DNA from 2 places in the Deinococcus hopiensis KR-140 genome. Region 2 is predicted to be linked to the other one. Evidence: riboswitches for the same ligand, from Rfam matches in the RefSeq annotation. Region 2 holds a riboswitch; the other holds the start of a gene.
What was found. Region 2 has a riboswitch for S-adenosylmethionine ahead of B9A95_RS30295 (methionine ABC transporter ATP-binding protein). Riboswitches for the same ligand answer to the same signal wherever they lie in the genome.
Positions count from the first base shown of each region.

Region 1 (4,396 bases), on a different contig from region 2:
GGCGAGCGCCTGCGCGAAGTCCTCGCGGATGTCGTCGATATGCTCGATGCCCACCGAGACGCGGACCAGGCCGGGCGTGACCCCCGCTGCAGCCTGCGTCACCTCGTCAAGCTGTGAGTGTGTGGTACTGGCCGGGTGAATCACCAGCGTGCGCGTGTCGCCCACATTGGCGACGTGCTGGGCGAGCTGGGTGGAGCGGATAAACGCCTCGCCCGCCGCGCGCCCCCCGCGCAGCTCGAAGGTCAGGACGGCCCCCGCGCCGCGCGGCAGGTAGGTCTGCGCCCGGTCATAGTGCGGGTGGTTGCTCAAGCCGGGGTAGGTCACGCGCGCCACGTCGGGGTGGGTGCCCAGCCAGGAGGCCAGCGCCAGCGCGTTCTGCGCGTGGCGCTCGGCGCGGAGGCTCAGCGTTTCCAGCCCCTGAATGAACTGCCACGCCTGCTGCGGCGCGAGCGTCGCGCCCAGATCCCGCAGGCCCTCGGTCCGGGCGCGCAGGATAAAGGCCAGGTTGGGCAGACCCAGCCCATTGCCCTCGCCGAAGGTCTCCCAGAAGTTCAGGCCGTGGTAGCTGGGGCTGGGCTCGGTGAACAGGGGGTAGCGCCCGTTGCCCCAGTTGAAATTGCCGCCGTCCACGATCACGCCGCCGATGCCGTTGCCGTGCCCGCCGATCCACTTGCTCGCCGAGTGCAGCACCACGTTCGCGCCGTGCTTCAGCGGCTGGCAGTAGTACCCTCCGGCTCCAAACGTGTTGTCCACGAACACGGCCACGCCCTTCGCGTGCGCGGCGGCGGCGATGGCCTCGAAGTCGGGCACATTGAGCGCCGGGTTGCCGATGGTCTCCAGGTACACTGCCCGCGTGCGGTCGTCGATCAGGGACGCGAACTCCTCGGGGCGCTCGTCCTTGCCCGTAAAGCGCACCTCTATCCCGAGCCGCGCCAGCGTGACCCGGAACTGGTTGACGGTGCCGCCGTACAGGTTGGGTGTGGAGACGATGTTGTCCCCGGCCTGCGCCACGTTGGTGATCGCCAGGAACTGCGCCGCGTGCCCGCTCGCCACGGCCAGGGCTCCCACGCCGCCTTCCAGCGCCGCCACGCGCTCCTCGAACACGGCGTTGGTGGGGTTCATGATGCGGCTGTAGATGTTGCCGAAAGCCCGCAGGCCAAACAGGTTCGCCGCATGTTCGGGCGACTCGAACACGTAGGAGTTGGTGGCGTAGATGGGCACGGCCTGCGCGCCGGTGGTGGGATCGGGCTTCTGACCGGCGTGGACCTGCAGGGTTTCAAAACGGAGGTGCTTGGGGGTGGACATGGGGACTCCTCACAGAGAAAAAAGCTCGGGGGGGTGAGGGGCCAGCCAAAAAGGCGTGCCCCCTCTCGGACATCGAGAAGGGGCGGGGGTGATGATCGTCCGCGTGACCTTCCCTGATCGGTCCCACGCTCCGGCCATCATCGTTGATGGGGGCGGTGGGCTGGCCTTGGCACCGTGACGTGATGAGGTCCGGTTGCCGCGCCGTCTGCGAGCCAGGTCTCTCGGGCGCTCTGGATAAGGAGTGGCTCCACGCGGGAGCTACCGCCGAGGGTAGCAGGCGGAGGCGTGGGGGGTCAACCGCCGCGAGCGGGAGAGGTGCACACCTGCCCCCTTCTCCCGAGCCGCCGGCACGGAAGCCGCGCGGGGTACTTGGAGCAAAACCGCCTATGTCAGGCCGAGGCCGCGCACGCCGGGCATTTGCCGTACAGCGTGACCTCGTGCGCCTCGACGATGAAACCGCCGGGATACACCGTGCCACGCGGCAGGGCGACGGGGCAGGTGTGCAGGGTAAAGACCCGCCCGCAGCCCGTGCAGGAAAAATGATGGTGGTGGCCGCCTCCCGCCCGCTCGTAGCGCGTCTCGCCGTCCAGGGTGACGGGGTGAATCTGGCCCTGCTCGGTCAGGAGCTTGAGGGTCCGGTAGACTGTGGCGATGCCCAGGCCAGGCAGGTCCGCCTGCGCGCGTTCCAACACGTCCACCACCGCGAGGGGCCCCTCGGCCTCCCCCAGCACGCGGGCGATCACGTCGCGCTGGCGGGTGCTGCGGGTGGCCGTCATGCCGCCTACGCTAGCAGACGGGCCCCCGAAGCATCAAAAAACGAAACACAAAATTCTCGAAGGCGTCGCCTATGCTGGCCGCCATGCCTTCCCTCGGATGGATCGCGCTGGGCCTGCTGGCGGCGCTGGGCGGTGCGGGCGTCACCGTGTTTGGAAAACTGGGCCTGGAGGGCGTGAACCCCACCCTCGCCACGGCCCTGCGCGCGGTCATCATGGCGCTCGTGATGCTCGGCGTGGCGCTGGGCACTGGGCAACTGGGGCCGCTCCTGTTCGGCAAGGCGCACCTGACGGGCCGGGCATGGCTGTTTATCACGCTGGCGGGCCTCAGCGGCGCAACGTCTTGGCTGGCCTATTTCGCGGCGCTGCGGGTGGGACCGACGGCGGGAGTGGCCGCGCTGGACCGCCTGAGCCTGGCCTTTATCTTTCTGTTCAGCGCCCTCGCTCTGCGCGAGCCGCATGGATGGCGCGGCTGGTTGGGCGCGGTGGTGCTGCTCGCGGGGGTCTATTTGATGGCGGCGGACCGGTGAGGATGAGGCGGCGCACGGAGCGCGAGTTGGTGTTCGCGCCGCTGACCTGATGCGTCATGCCGTTGGTCAGGCCCAGGTACAGAGAGTCGGGGCCTGTCAGGGCCGCGTCCCCCTCCAGCAACAGAACGCCGCGGCCGTCAGCGTAGTAGCGCAGCGTGTATTCGGTGTGCAGCAGACACGGCAGTACGGCGGTAAGGGAGACGGCCAAGCTGGGGGCGGGGATGCGCCTCACTCAGGGCCAGGGCCGCGCACATCAGACTGACCCGCGTGGCGCTCGCAGCAGCGCAGCGGCCGGTGTACCCCCGGGGTGGCGGGTTTGTTCCGATCTGGAACCCAGCAGACGGGGCCACAGCCGCGCCAGTACAAACGGGGAAAACACGTTCCAGCCGGTATACACCCGCATGACTCCCGAGCAGGCGTGCGGTGCCGGCAACGCCGCACGCCTGGCGCCCGACCGAGCAACAGCCGAACGGGCGCGCAAGGGGACGGGCCGTCTCCCCACACGGTCGAGCGCCCCACCTCACGCCGAGATGGAGCGCAATGGCCCGACTTTCCTCACCCCTGATCCCGAATCCCCACTCCGGTTGCACCGTTTGCAAAGCGATTCAGCCCGAGCAAAGCGAGAAGGAGAGAAACGGGTTCCGGGCGTGGAGGGAAGCAACCCGGCGGCCTTCCGGTGTGTTCACGAAACGGACGCAACCCGTATAACGCCTCACCCCTCAGTACTGCCGGCCGAAAATCACCCGCTTGCCGTAGGGGCTGGGCTGGTCGCACTTCACGCAACGGCCCTCCTCGCGTTCATTGAAGAATTCCGCGTCATCCAGCGGAATATTACGGGTGGTGGCCTTTGTGTCGTCCTTGATGCTCTTCTCGCACGCCGCGTCCCCGCAGTGAAAGGCGCGCACCCAGTTCCCGCCCTCGATGGCGGCCTGCAGGTCCTCGTAGCTGTCGGCCTTCACGGTGTGCTCCATCATGTAGTCCGTCGCGCGGTCGAGCAGCCAAGTGTGAATGGCGTCCAGGCGAGCGGTCATACCACTCACGGCTTCGTTGCGGCCGAGCGTCTCCTTGTCCTTGCCGTTGCGGTTTTTCACCACCACCACGCCCTGCTCCAGGTCGCGGGGACCGAGTTCGATCCGGACGGGCACGCCCTTGAGTTCCCAGTCGTTGTACTTGAAGCCGTTGGTCACGCCGTCGCGTTTGTCCACCTTCACGCGGATGCCCTGGGCACGGAGTTCGGCGGCCAACTTCTCGCCTTCTTCCACCATTGCGTCGAAGTTGTCCTTGCGGCCTACGGGGATCACCACCACCTGAATGGGCGCGATGCGGGGGGGCATGATCAGGCCGAAGTCGTCCCCGTGCGTCATGATGATCGCGCCGATGATGCGGCTGGAAATGGCCCAGCTCGTGGTGTGGGCGTACGCCTCCTTCTGCTCGCGGGTCTGGAACTTCACGTCGAAGGCTTTGGAAAAGTTCTGGCCCAGGTAGTGCGATGTGCCCGATTGCAGCGCCTTGCCGTCGCGCATCATGCCCTCAATGGAGTACGTCGCCACGGCCCCGGCGAATCTCTCGCTGGCCGTTTTCTCGCCGCGCACCACGGGCAGCGCGAGCATATCGCGGCAGAACTCGTGGTACACGTCCAGTTGCTGCCGGACCTCGCCGCGCGCCTCGCCCTCGTCCGCATGGGCGGTGTGGCCCTCGTGCCAGAAGAACTCGGAGGTCCGCAAAAACGCCTTGGTCCGCAGCTCGGCCCGGAACACGCTGCCCCACTGGTAATGCAGGAAGGGGAGG
Region 1 covers NZ_FWWU01000009.1:2,249,887-2,254,282, reverse strand. Annotated here, with positions in the region: gene B9A95_RS24370 (O-acetylhomoserine aminocarboxypropyltransferase/cysteine synthase family protein) at 1-1,305, opposite strand, end outside; SAM riboswitch class I at 1,440-1,546, opposite strand; gene B9A95_RS24365 (Fur family transcriptional regulator) at 1,695-2,081, opposite strand; gene B9A95_RS24360 (EamA family transporter) at 2,165-2,608, shown strand; gene proS (proline--tRNA ligase) at 3,328-4,396, opposite strand, start outside.
Region 1: another riboswitch for S-adenosylmethionine. It lies ahead of B9A95_RS24370 (O-acetylhomoserine aminocarboxypropyltransferase/cysteine synthase family protein); the one in region 2 lies ahead of B9A95_RS30295 (methionine ABC transporter ATP-binding protein).

Region 2 (4,396 bases):
GCGAAGCTCACGTTCAACGACGTCACCATCGTTTCCCTGCTGCCGCCGGATGCGCGCCCGGCGTTCGAAAGCGGCACCATCGATGCCTGGGTCATCTGGGAGCCGTTCCTGACCACGGCCCTGCAAGCCACCAAAGCGCGCGTGATCCGCGATCTGAAAGGGCTGGGGCGCTCAAACAGCTACTTCCTGGTGCGCAGCAAAGTTACTCAGGACGCGGAGAAGCGGCGTGCCCTGCAATACCTCCTGCGTGCCCTCGATCAGACTGCCGATTGGGCCAACAAAAACCAGGCAGCGGTAATCACCCAGATCAGCGAGGAACTCGGCCTTCCCCGCAGCGTTGCGGCGGTGTCCGTTCCCAAATCCATGCCCTTCAATATCCGCCCTTTCCGGCCTTCGGACTCCGTGCCGCTCCAGCGTCTGGCCGATACCTTCTACGAGATCAAGATTCTCCCCACCCCCTTGAAAATCGACGCCACCAGGTATGTGCCCCTGAATTTCACGGCAGACCGCTAACCCTCCCCGTCCGCACCCGCCCAGCGGTTGCGCAGGCACATTCAGGAGAACACCCATGACCCGCTCCACCCCACAACACATGAAGCTGGGCGCGTTCCTCATGACGGACGGCCACCACATCGCGGCGTGGCGGCACCCCAGTGCTCCGGCCGACGCCCACGTCCGCTTCGATCATTTCCGGAACCTTGCCCAGAAAGCGGAAGCGGCCAAATTCGACTCCATTTTCTTTGCCGACTCTGTTGCCGCCTCCGTGGACGGTGACGGCGTCTTCAGCCACACCTCGCGGGGCGCGCATTTTGAACCCGTCACCCTGCTTTCTGCGCTGGCCGCCGTCACGTCTCACATCGGCCTGATCGCCACCCAGACCACCACCTACAACGAGCCGTACCATATCGCACGCAAATTCGCCTCACTTGATCAGATCAGCGGTGGACGTGCCGGATGGAACCTCGTGACGTCGGCCAACAGTCGGGAAGCGTTCAACTTCAATCGTGACGAGCACCTGCTCCACGCGGACCGTTATGACCGGGCCCGCGAGTTCGCACAGGTGGTCCTGGGCTTATGGGACAGCTGGGAAGACGACGCTTTTCTTCGGGACAAGGACCGTGGGCTGTTTTCTGATCCTGGCAAGGTGCACGTCCTGAACCATGAAGGCGTTCACTTTAAAGTCCGGGGACCGCTGAACGTCGCGCGCTCTCCTCAAGGCCGCCCGGTCATCGTGCAGGCGGGCTCTTCCGAAGATGGTAAAGAACTGGCGGCGGCCACTGCCGACGTGGTGTTCACCGCTCAGCAGACGTTGCGAGACGCCCAGGCGTTCTACGCCGATCTTAAAGGGCGGCTCAGAACGTACGGCCGGCAGCCGGAGGACTTGAAAATCATGCCGGGCGTCCTGCCCTACGTTGGCCGGACAGAACAGGAAGCGCGGGACAAGTTTGAGAGGATTCAGTCGCTGGTGCTGCCCAAGGTGGGTCTGGCACAACTCTCCAACCTTCTCGGGGTGGACCTGACCGGGTACGACATTGACGGTCCGCTGCCGGACCTGCCCCTTACAAACAACAACCGCAGTCGGCAGCAACTCCTGATCGCGCAGGCCCGGCGGGACAACCTCACCGTCCGTGACCTGTACCTCTTCGTCACGGGGGGGCGGGGGCACTGGCAGCTGGTTGGGACGGCCGAGCAGATCGCCGATGAGCTCGAAGAGCGCTTTGTGAAGGGTGGAGCAGACGGTTTCAACGTGATGGGCCCCGTGCTCCCGGCAGGACTGGACGACTTCATTGAGTTGGTGGTGCCTGAACTGCGGCGGCGGGGCCTGTTTCGTTCTGAGTACGAGGGCCGCACCCTGCGAGAAAACCTGGGGCTGCCTTACCCACACCACCCTGCGGCCCGGCAACAGCGTGAAGCGCAACTGGCCCTCACCTGATGGCCCTGCTTCCGGCTTGCCTTGTCCCCGAGCAGACCGGGAAGCATTGAAGCAGCGTTCGGCGCGCAGGCCATCACCCTTTGGTTGACACTTCTGGTCATCTGCTTTAGATTCCTCGTCGGCCTGTTTCGGCGGGCCACCTTTATCCAGAGCGGCGTAGGGATCTGGCCTGAAGATCGCCGCAGCAACCGGCCCTCATCGCGGCACCCGGTGCTCCGCCAGCCCGCACGCGCCAACGATGGCTTTACATAGGCGGCGGGAACGATAAGGGAAGGGTGTTCCTCTTTGCAGGTTCCAGCGGACAAGCCTCAAGGCGCGTCCCCTTCCACGAGCTCAAGCCCCGGAAGGGGACGCGCCGTTTTGCGTTCCCTGCCCACCCCGATCCTGCCAGAGGAGGCCCCTCCCCGTGACGCCAAACGTCACTCCGCCCCCCGCCCTACACTTTGAACAGGTGCGAAAAACATACCCTGGTCAGGTCACTCCAGCTCTGCGCGATCTGAACTTCACCGTCCCACGAGGCAGTTGCACGGGCATTATCGGACGCAGTGGAGCGGGTAAAAGCACCCTCGTTCGGCTCATCAGTGGGCTCGAAACGCCCGATGCTGGCCGTCTCTTCGTCCAGGGTCAGTCCATGGCTGGGCTGAGCTCCAGAGCCCTGCGGCAACGCCAGGTGCGGACCGGCCTGGTCTTTCAGCACTTCAACCTGCTCACGCAGAGGACCGCCCTCGGCAACGTCACCCTCCCGCTGGAACTGCTGGGTGTCCCCCGCGCCAAGCGTGAAGCGCGTGGACGCGACCTGCTGGCGCAGGTCGGCCTGGGCGACTACACTTCCCGTTACCCAGCGCAACTTTCTGGAGGGCAAAAGCAACGGGTCGGGATCGCCCGCGCGCTCGCGACTGATCCTGACCTGCTTCTGGCCGACGAAGCCACATCGGCCCTGGACCCGGAGACGAGCGCCGGCATCCTGACCCTGCTCACCGACCTGCAAAAGGACCGCAACCTCACCCTGGTCATCGTGACCCACCAGATGGAAGTCGTGCGGGCGGTTACCACGCACGTCGCCGTTCTGGACGCCGGCGTGCTTGTGGAAGCGGGCGAAACACGCCACGTGCTCAGTTGCCCTCAGCACGCCGTGACCCGCGCGTTGCTGAATGCCCACCGTCCGGAAGTTTCGCTGGAAAACGGTGAGCAACTCCGCCACCTCACGCTGCCGGACCTTAGCCCCCGTACCCTGAACGCCCTTGCGGGGCTGGGCGCGCGCATCGTGCAGGCCCACGCGCATCCGAAGGGGGTAGATGCCTGGCTGGCCCTGCCTCAAGGGGCCGCAGACGTGAACCGGCATCTGGACCGCAGCGCACACCTGGTCGAGGTACCCGCATGAACTTGGCAGCCCTCTGGCCCCTGCTTTGGCAGGCCACCCTGGATACGTTGTGGATGGTGGTGCCCGCCGCGTTGGTGGCGCAACTGCTGGGAATGGTCTTGGGCGTCTTTCTGACCCTGACGCGTCCTGGCGGTCTGCTCCCCCAGCGGCTGCTCCACCGCGCACTGGACGCCGTGGTGAATGTCGGGCGCAGCCTGCCTTTCATCATCCTGCTTGTGCTGCTCATTCCACTGACGCGGCTCCTGACCGGCACCAGCATCGGTTCCACCGCGGCGATCGTGCCGCTGACCGTCGCGGCCATCCCTTTCGTCGCCCGCCTGGTGGACGGCGCGTTACGGGACGTTTCCCAGGGCGTGGCGGACGCCGCGCGCGCCATGGGAGCCACCACCCCGCAGGTGGTGTTCAAAGTTTTGTTGCCCGAAGCCCGTCCGGCCCTGATCTACAGCTTCACTGTCATGCTCGTCAGCCTGATTGGATACAGCGCGATGGCCGGTGCCATTGGTGGCGGCGGCCTGGGTGACCTGGCCATCCGTTATGGCTACCAGCGCTTCGAAACGGGCGTCATGATCGCCACCGTCACCGTGCTGCTTCTGCTCGTGCAGGGCGTGCAGTGGGTGGGTGACCGCGCCGCCTCCCGCAGCGACCACCGTTAAATACGTTCTCAACCTTTTCTCCAAGGAGTGCCGCTATGCGACTGACGCTGCCCCTGTCCGCCCTGATCCTCGCTTCCACGGCCTCTGCTGGAACCCTCCGGGTCGGAGCCACCCCGGTTCCCGCAGGAGAACTGCTGGAATTCGTCAAGCCCATCCTTGCCAAGCAGGGGGTGGAGCTGCAGATCCGTGAATTCAGCGACTATGTTCAACCCAACGTCGCGCTCGGCGAAGGCAGTCTCGACGCCAACCTTTTTCAGCACACGCCTTATCTGAACGCCTTTCAGCAAAATCGGCCGCTGAACATCGTGCCGGTACGGGGCGTCTATCTACCCCCACTGGGGCTTTACAGCAAGAGGGTTGCCAAGGTCACCGAGCTTCGCAGCGGGGCGACCATCGCCATCCCCAATGATCCCAGCAACGGTGCCCGGG
Region 2 covers NZ_FWWU01000011.1:51,576-55,971, forward strand. Annotated here, with positions in the region: gene B9A95_RS30285 (aliphatic sulfonate ABC transporter substrate-binding protein) at 1-513, shown strand, start outside; gene B9A95_RS30290 (LLM class flavin-dependent oxidoreductase) at 569-1,933, shown strand; SAM riboswitch class I at 2,073-2,204, shown strand; gene B9A95_RS30295 (methionine ABC transporter ATP-binding protein) at 2,340-3,314, shown strand; gene B9A95_RS30300 (methionine ABC transporter permease) at 3,311-3,967, shown strand; gene B9A95_RS30305 (MetQ/NlpA family ABC transporter substrate-binding protein) at 4,003-4,396, shown strand, end outside.